Regions from separate parts of the Maridesulfovibrio pacificus genome, predicted to be linked through region 3. Evidence: predicted binding sites of a transcription regulator. Region 3 holds the regulator's gene; each other region holds the start of a gene.

Region 1 (2,203 bases), on a different contig from region 3:
TCGCCTTCCCGGACAGCTGTCAGGAGGGGAACAACAGCGGGTTGCCATTGCGAGGGCTCTGATAAAGTCACCTTCAATACTCTTTGCAGATGAACCATGCGGCAGTCTGGACAAATCAACAGGCAATGGAATCATAGAAATCCTTCAGAACCTCAATCAGGAAGGACTGACCATAGCTATGGTCACCCATGATCGGGTTCATGCCAGCATGGCTAAAGACACAATAGCACTGGAAGATGGGAAAACCATATAGAAACATTAAGTTTTCTAAGTGCAACTTAACATTCTATCTGCACAATTTGTGCACGTATGCGCAATTCATTGCATCAGTGTTTTCAGACTGTTCCGGAAGGAAATAGGACTTTAATTCAACCAGCTTAAGTGGTTAGCAACTTTGGCACGGGCCATGCTTCAGGAGAATTACGAGACAGCAATAATTCATTCAAATAAGGAGATAACAATGAAAAAGAAAATCGTGATTCCCGTAGTAGCAATTATGGTTATGGCCATGGCCGGCACAGCAATGGCCCGTGGTGGATACCACGGCGGCGAGCATAACGGATACAATAACGGCCCCCGCCAGATATTTGAGCAACTGACCCCGGAAAAACAGAAAGAAGTGGAAGCCATCTTCCAAAAACATCAGGACGAATTCCAGACCATTAAAAGTCAGATGTGGGCAAAACGCACCGAACTTAACGCACTGGTAGATTCCGGTAAATCCGATCAGAAAACCATCACCAGGCTGGTTAAGGAAATGACAGATTTGAGAACCAAGGCCTACAACCTCCGCAAGCAGGTCAACAACGAAGTTGAAACAGCTACCGGAATTGAAATGCCCATGCGGGGCTTTGGCGGCGGTCGCTACTTTGATAGCGACAGTCCCCGCAGAGGCCATAGAAACAACAACGATTACAGAGGGTGTTGGAACTCATAAGCTAGATAAATATCCCCAAACTAGATCCTACGCATAACAGAACACTCCATCCATCCCCTTTGACGAAAAGAGGCCCCCTCCCCGGGCCTCTTTTTTTATACTCTCAGATTCCACCAACCTTTGGCGACTTACATTCAGAATCTCCACATTCAGCCTTGCAGGTAAACCTGCACCTTTTGTGCAACATAATGCACAAAGACTTTGCACTAAAACAATACTACATATTTGCACAAAGACACTAACTCACTAATTTAAAACAACTTTCATTTTTGGCACAGCACATGCTTTATGGTAAATTGAGAGGGCAACAACTTTTAACCGCATCAGGAGATCATATGAAGAGAAAAACTCTGATTCCGCTGATCGTTGTGCTGGTTCTGGCAGTAGCATCTGTCGCCATGGCACGAAACGGTTACCGGAACGCTGGTTACCACAACGGTAACTGGGCTGCATATGAGCAGCTGACACCTGAAAAGCAACAGCAGGTACAGGACATCATCAAAAAATACGAATCCACATTTCAAACCCTGAAAAGCGAACAGTGGGCAAAACACACTGAACTAAGAGCGCTGGTGGATTCCGGAAAAGCCGATAAAGATACCATCCATGCTCTGGTAAAAGAACTTTCCGATGTACGTGACAAGCTTTACACCGAGCACAATAAAATGGCCGCTGAAATAGAAAAAGAAACCGGTCTGTCATTCTCTCCTATGGGGCAAGGATACGGTAAAGGCGGCAGAGGTTGTGGTAATTATCAGCAGGGATGTCCCGGCGGTAGCGCTAACTGCGGAAACTTCAAGCAGATGAATTGCCCCGGCGGCAATTGCTACTAAATCCTTTAAATAACGTTCATCTACACTAATTACAGGAAAACGGGTAAAAAGGAGGGCTATACGGTCCTCCTTTTTTTATTAAATTCACTTCCATATTCAGGACAGTTTAAGTTAGTAATATCAGTACAAATCATAGGAGAATCTCATGTTTAGAAAAATAACTTCCCTTACCAGTTTCTTTTCTTTCATTGTCCTGATCATTACCAGCGCCATCCTGTACATCGTACCGCAGGGCCGTGTGGCCTATTGGGCGGATTGGACCCTGTTCGGCCTGAGTAAAGAGCAATGGGGAGATATCCACATCTGCACCGGAGTACTTTTTCTTGTTGTCTCAATCCTGCACATCTGGCTGAACTGGAAGCCCATACTCGCTTACCTTAAAAAGAAAGCCGGTGAATCAAATTTCACCTCCCCAGCATTTTTTATCAGCCTG
Region 2 (2,203 bases), on a different contig from region 3:
TATGCAGGTCTGTATCTGTGTTGTGGCGGAAGAGATCCTGAAAGTTCATGGAGAGCAGTTCCTGCCGTTCATATTTCAGCAGAGCTCCGGCGGCATTGTTTGCAGCACATACGGATCGATCGGAAAAACGAACGAACAAGACCGGATCATCAATAAGATCAATTTTGGTAGCGAGATTCGGCCTGCCTTCCGTGGTCAGGATTTCATCAACCTGCCCGGAAATATCCATCAGCATACCGACGGAGCAAGTCTGATGCAGGGGATCGGGAATGGCCCCGAGCCTGAACCATCTGGTCGAGTTTTTGTTCAGGCGCATACGGAAAACGCAACTGGTCGGTATGCGGTTCCTTACCTGCTGCAGGCTGTTCTGGAATTTTTCCCAGTCTTCGCTCAGGATCATATCGCGGGCGAGTTGCGGGTTTTGGAGGACGGATCTTACTTTTTGATTGTCGGTTGGTATTATGTAGGAATTAAGAAAAGAGATTTCATTTTCTACAATATCAATTCGCCAAATGATGGCGGGAAGTTGGTTTAAGTAGCTCGAGAAATGTTTTTCAAAGTCAGTGAATATTTTCTCGCATCCATTGGTATGAGTAGGCATTCTGATCCTTATTAATATTGGCTTCTATAGATAAAAAGATAGCCCGTTTATACCTTCAATTACTGTCTTGGCAAACATGTTTCTATTGGTCCAGCCAGATTAACCGGGGATTCCCAAAGTATGAATTGCATGCAATTTTTGCATGATTGCATGCAATTTAAGTGTGCAAAAATAGCATTTTTCGCGAGAGTTTCTTTGTTTTAGCATGTAAAAGCTATTTTTTCAGTATGTTATGGTTTATTGTCCTGTGATTGGTTTATGGCATGTCTTATGCTAAATGGGCCGCATGCAACGTACAACTACAACATGTCCTTACTGCGGTGCCGGCTGCTCTCTTTCTTTGGAAGTAGAGGAGGGGCGCATTGTCAGTGTTTCTCCCGGACCGGAACCATCAGTCAATCAGGGCGCATTGTGCTCGAAGGGACGCTTCGGATTCGATTTTGTTCATCATAGCGACCGGCTGACTACTCCGCTGATACGCAAGAACGGCGAGCTGGTTCCTGCTTCATGGGATGAGGCGTTGGGTCTTGTGGCAAGCCGCTTAAGCTCCATTGTTTCTGAGCATGGTCCGCAGGCTGTGGGCGGTTTCAGCAGTGCCCGCTGTACCAATGAAGAGAACTACCTTTTCCAGAAAATTTTTCGCACAGGGTTCGGCAGCAACAATGTCGACCATTGCGCACGGCTCTGACACGCTCCCACTGTAGCCGGTCTGGCTACATCATTAGGAAGCGGTTCCATGACCAACTCCATCCGCGAGCTCTGGGACATGGGAAGGGGAGATTGTGTTTGCGCCATCGGGACCAATACTACCGAATGCCATCCCATCATCGGTATCGGCATGATGGAGGCCAAACGCAACGGCGCCGGATTGATTGTCATTGATCCCCGCGAGATCGACCTTGCACGTCAGGCCGATGTCTGGCTCAGATTGCGTCCGGGCACAGATACTGCGCTGCTTTCTTCCATTGCCAAGGTCATTCTGGATGAAGGGCTCGCTGACGTTGAAGCCGTTGCTGCAGCTACCGAAGATTTTGCAGCTTTCCGGGAAGGATTGCAGGCTTTCGATCCTGAAAGTGTTGCTGCCATCGCTGAAGTTCCTGCGTCTGATATACGCAAAGCCGCGCGGCTTATCGGAAAGTCAGCCAATGCTGCCTTCTACTACACAATGGGCGTGACCCAGCACACTACCGGAACCAATAATGTTCTTGCTGTTTCCAACCTTGCACTGGTCAGCGGAAATATCGGGCGGCCTAAGACTGGTGTGAACCCGTTGCGTGGTCAGAACAACGTACAGGGTTCATGTGATATGGGAGCCCTGCCTAACGTACTGACCGGATATCGTCCGGTTACTGATGATGCGGTGCGGGGGACATTTGAATCCGGCTGGGGAGTAAAGCTTCCTGCTGAACCGGGGCTGACCATTCCCAAGATGTTGCATGCTGTTGAAGAAGATCGCCTTAAGGGACTCTTTGTCTTCGGCGAAAACCCTATGCGCAGCGACCCGGATATCAATCATGTGGAACATTGCCTGCGTCACGTTGATTTTCTTGTTGTTCAGGACCTTTTCCTTACCGAAACAGCCGCGCTGGCTGATGTTGTCCT
Region 3 (2,203 bases):
ATTGCTTACGTACTTTACCAACTTGGAGAAACGGCTGTTTGCATATTCCTTAAGATGTTCGGATGCGTCGAAGTTCTTAAAAGTAAATGCTACGTTCATAAAGAGCCTCCTTAGTAAAGGGTGAATATGCGTTGATTTCTCCGGACTACATTAGAATACTTTTTTCCTCTTGGAAGAGGAGAGAATCCCCATTGCAGTCCTATACTTGGCTACGGTCCTTCTGGCTATGTTGACTTCCAGTTTCTCTTTGAGAATCTCAGCTATCTTTTCATCGCTGAGGGGTTTCTTTCCGTCTTCTTCACCGATCAATTTCTTGATCGTCGCCTTGACGGACTCGGAACCGACCTGAGAACCGTCATCCAGACCGAGCGCACTATTAAAGAAAAATTTAAGTTCATAAATCCCATGCGGAGTAGAAACATACTTATTAGTAGTGATTCGGCTCACAGTGGATTCATGCATCTCGATGTCTTCCGCAACCTCCTTAAGAATAAGCGGTTTTAACTTGGTGACACCGTGGGCGAAAAACTCTCGCTGGAATCTCACTATGGATTCAAGAACCTTATATAAGGTACGTTGCCGCTGATACAGGCTCTTCATCAGCCATTGAGCGGAACGCATCTTGTCCTGAAAATATTCCTTGTCATCTCCCTTGGTTGATTCAAGAGTCTCCACATAAAATGCATTCATTTGCAATTTCGGAAGACCGTCTTCGTTCAGAACTATGACAAAATCACCGTCATATTCATAAACATAAGCATCAGGGCTGACATAGAAAGAGTCTCCACTTGAAAAACTTGCTCCGGGCAGCGGATCAAGTGTCTGCATCAAGTCCAGATAACTCTTTAAATCCTCCATACTGAGCTTGAACTTTCTTGCCAGAGGCTTGTAGCGCTTCTTTTCAAGATCATCCAAATGATCCCGGACCAGCGAAACCAGAATTGGATCATCGTCAAGCTTCAATGCTTCCAGCTGGATAAGCAGACATTCCTGCGGAGTCCTTGCCGCCACGCCTACCGGATCGAATCGCTGAATGCGATGCAATACCTTTTCTACATCTTCGATTTCAGCATAGCATGTTTCACAGACTTCTTCCAAGTCTATCCGCAAAAAACCTCCCGAACTTAAATTACCAATAAGACATTCACCTATGGCAATATCCTTCTCAGTAAAATCGGAAAGAGTCATCTGCCAATGCAGATGGCCATCAAGGGATGCCGACTTGGTCAGGCGTGCTTCAAAAGAAGTTCCTTCTTCATATGATTCCGACTCGCGGGAAGAGGACTGCTTTGATGTACTGGAAAATTCACCGAGATAGTTCTCCCACTCGGCTTCCTTGGAAATTTGTGCTTCTTCGGCAGTAGCGGTGCCTGCATCCGCATCGGGAGAGTCTGTACGCTCCTGAGCTTCAGCTTCTTCAAGGATAGGATTCTCCATGAGTTCCTGGTGGACGGTATCCACCAACTCCAATCGGGAAAGCTGCAACAACTTGATCGCCTGCTGCAGCTGAGGAGTCATTACCAGCTGTTGAGTAAGCTTTAATTGTTGTCTAAGTTCCAACCCCATATATTCAGGCCACCTTGTAAATTGATTCGTGTATTTTCAGATTCAGATTTATTGTTACACTATATACTGGACTAAACTTTTTTTTCATTCTTTTAATCCGAGCTTGATTCAACTATGCCACATCCCATTGCAAGATGCAACAAAGACCTCTGATTTGTCTGAAATTTAAGGATTTTTTATAAAATAGAAATGCATATGAAAAAAGTGTACCAATGTTCTGCCCGACTGTAAATCGACAAAGACAAAATTCATCAAACTTTACCAAAAAAAAGCCGAAACTCATTAGAGTTCCGGCTTGTAAAAAATCAATTCTCAGCACGCAAAGCTAAAGACTGAAACTATCACCCAGATAAAGTCTGCGGGCCTTGGTGTTTTTCACGATGTTCTCAGGTGAACCATTCAAAATCACTCTGCCCTCATAAACAAGGTAAGCACGATCACAGATAGAAAGAGTCTCGCGAACGTTATGGTCGGAAATTAAAATCCCAAGCCCCATATCCTTAAGCGTGGAAATAATATCCTGAATATCAATTACCGCGATTGGGTCAATACCCGCAAACGGTTCATCAAGCAGAATAAACTTGGGGTTATTAATCATGGCGCGGGCGATCTCAAGCCTGCGACGTTCACCACCTGA
Region 4 (2,203 bases), on a different contig from region 3:
GCCGTGCTCCGCAGTTCTTGACTCTTTAGCAGACGGGGTGTTTACGGTAGACCGGGACTGGAACATAACATTCTTTAACGAAGCTGCCAGCCGAATCACCGGAGTCCATCCCGAAGAAGCGGTTGGCTCAAAATGCTGGGACGTTTTCCACTCCAGCCTTTGCGACGGTGACTGCGCCCTGCGCACCTGCATGAACGATTGCGGACGCATCTCCAACAAATCCATATTTTTCATCCACGCTGACGGACGCAAGGTTCCGGTTTCCATCAGCGCCGCACCACTTGTTGACGGCGATGGAAAACTCATAGGCGGCGTGGAAAGCTTCCGTGACCTGACTGATATTCAGATGATCCGCCGTGAGGTGGAAGATTCATGGCGCTTTGAAGACATCATCGGTAAAAGCGCACAGCTTGGAAAAGTATTTTCCATCCTGCCCCAAGTCAGTAAAAGTGAAGCCACTGTTCTCCTGCTTGGAGAATCCGGCACGGGTAAAGAACTTTTCGCCCGGGCCATTCATAACCTCAGTGAACGTAAAGATGGCCCTTTTGTAGCTGTAAACTGCGGCGCCCTGCCTGATAATCTGCTGGAATCAGAACTTTTCGGTTACAAGGCCGGAGCCTTTACCGATGCCCGCAAAGACAAGGCCGGACGCTTCGAACTGGCTGCAGGTGGCACAATTTTCCTTGATGAAATCGGGGACATGCCTGCCAAATTACAGGTCAAACTGCTTCGCGTATTACAGGAAAAAACTTTTGAGCCGCTTGGGGCGGTGCAGAGCGTGAAAACCAACGTCCGGGTTGTAGCCGCCACCAATAAAAATCTGTCAGAACTGGTGGAACAGGGTGCATTCCGACAGGACCTCTACTACCGCCTGAATGTAGTGACCCTCAACCTTCCTCCGCTCAAGGCGCGGGTCGAGGACATCCCTCTCCTGATCAACCACTTTGTAAACAGGCTCAATGCCCTGCAAGGCAAAGATATCGACGGTATTTCCGAAGACACACTGCACATCCTCATGCGCCATCCCTTCCCCGGCAATGTGCGGGAACTGGAAAACATCCTCGAGTTCGCTTTTATTCTCTGCCCTTCGGGCTTTATTCAGGTCGAACACCTGCCGGAATATCTCCAGCCGAAATCAAAAGAAACAGCCTCACACGAAGACATGCCGCTGACCATGGATGAAATCAAATGCATGGCTGTGCGTCGTGCTCTTGAGCGCAACAACGGCAAGAAAATGGCCACCTGCCGCGAACTGGGTATTTCCAAAGACACCCTTCGCCGCACCATCGCGCGCTGCGATGACATGGACGCATAATTAGCCCGCATATCTACCTTTTCGGCTAATTTTGATCTAAAACCCCCTCTCTCCATCTCTTCCAAATTCTAATAAATATCCGATTTAATTCTTTTTTATCCTCATGGCACAAACTATGCCTTATAGCCTTCCATGAGAGGAAACGAAGGACGCAATACCAACTCAACGCTGCTTTGTTTAGCCTGCTACGAAGACAGGCTGGCCTCCGTATTTGACAATGCCCCGGACCTGAAATTGTTCCGGGTGGATGACAATAAAATTTGTCCCGCAGGCTACCTATCCCTTCCCTCAAAAGACCCAAAGGACAGGACATCCGCCATTACAGCCTGCGGGGCAACGTTTTTAATATGCGGTGCAATCTGCGGTTGCACTATGAATGAACTGGAACAGGCCGGAGTTAGAGTTGTACCGTGGATTACGGGAATGACCGAGCAAGTGCTCTCCGCCTATCAAAAGGACTGTCTGGAAGACCATGTCATGCCCGGATGCAGGGGCAGAGGCAGGTGCGGACAGGGAAACAGGGGCTTCAGGGCCAGAAAGGGTGTGCAGGATACAATGCACCCCTGCGAACCGACCCTGGACTCAGTGCACAGGAGTAAATAATATGAAAATCGCCATCAGCTGTCAGGGCAATGATCTCAACGGAGATATCGACCCTCGTTTCGGTCGCGCAAAAGGCTTTCTGGTCTGCGATACCGATACCGATACTCAGGAATACATCGACAACACCCAGAACCTGAATGCGGCTCAGGGTGCAGGAATCCAGTCTGCCCAGAACGTAGCCGCCACCGGCGCAACTGCGGTAATCACCGGACACGTAGGCCCTAAGGCCTTTACCGCACTAGATAAAGGCTCCATCGAAGTCTACCTCGTAGGCGGAGGGACTGT

The links. The regulator sigma-54, encoded in region 3, starts transcription at its own class of promoters, with help from an activator protein. The targets are predictions, from matches to a motif close to CTGGCACGGNNNNTGCTT.
Region 1: ACNI23_RS17755 (Spy/CpxP family protein refolding chaperone) is a predicted target of sigma-54. The motif match lies at 1,207-1,224, and genes of this name have one in related genera.
Region 2: fdhF (formate dehydrogenase subunit alpha) is a predicted target of sigma-54. The motif match lies at 860-877, and genes of this name have one in related genera.
Region 4: ACNI23_RS20660 (NifB/NifX family molybdenum-iron cluster-binding protein) is a predicted target of sigma-54. The motif match lies at 1,419-1,436, and genes of this name have one in related genera.

Annotation. Positions count from the first base shown of each region.
Region 1 is NZ_JBLZNE010000002.1:76,059-78,261, reverse strand. Features, by position in the region: gene ACNI23_RS17765 (ABC transporter ATP-binding protein) at 1-253, shown strand, start outside; gene ACNI23_RS17760 (Spy/CpxP family protein refolding chaperone) at 461-937, shown strand; gene ACNI23_RS17755 (Spy/CpxP family protein refolding chaperone) at 1,273-1,770, shown strand; gene ACNI23_RS17750 (DUF4405 domain-containing protein) at 1,916-2,203, shown strand, end outside.
Region 2 is NZ_JBLZNE010000003.1:10,599-12,801, forward strand. Features, by position in the region: gene ACNI23_RS19385 (diguanylate cyclase) at 1-601, opposite strand, end outside; gene fdhF (formate dehydrogenase subunit alpha) at 879-2,203, shown strand, end outside.
Region 3 is NZ_JBLZNE010000001.1:1,475,143-1,477,345, forward strand. Features, by position in the region: gene hpf (ribosome hibernation-promoting factor, HPF/YfiA family) at 1-99, opposite strand, end outside; gene rpoN (RNA polymerase factor sigma-54) at 151-1,566, opposite strand; gene lptB (LPS export ABC transporter ATP-binding protein) at 1,892-2,203, opposite strand, start outside.
Region 4 is NZ_JBLZNE010000003.1:299,181-301,383, reverse strand. Features, by position in the region: gene ACNI23_RS20665 (sigma-54 interaction domain-containing protein) at 1-1,315, shown strand, start outside; gene ACNI23_RS20660 (NifB/NifX family molybdenum-iron cluster-binding protein) at 1,448-1,918, shown strand; gene ACNI23_RS20655 (NifB/NifX family molybdenum-iron cluster-binding protein) at 1,920-2,203, shown strand, end outside.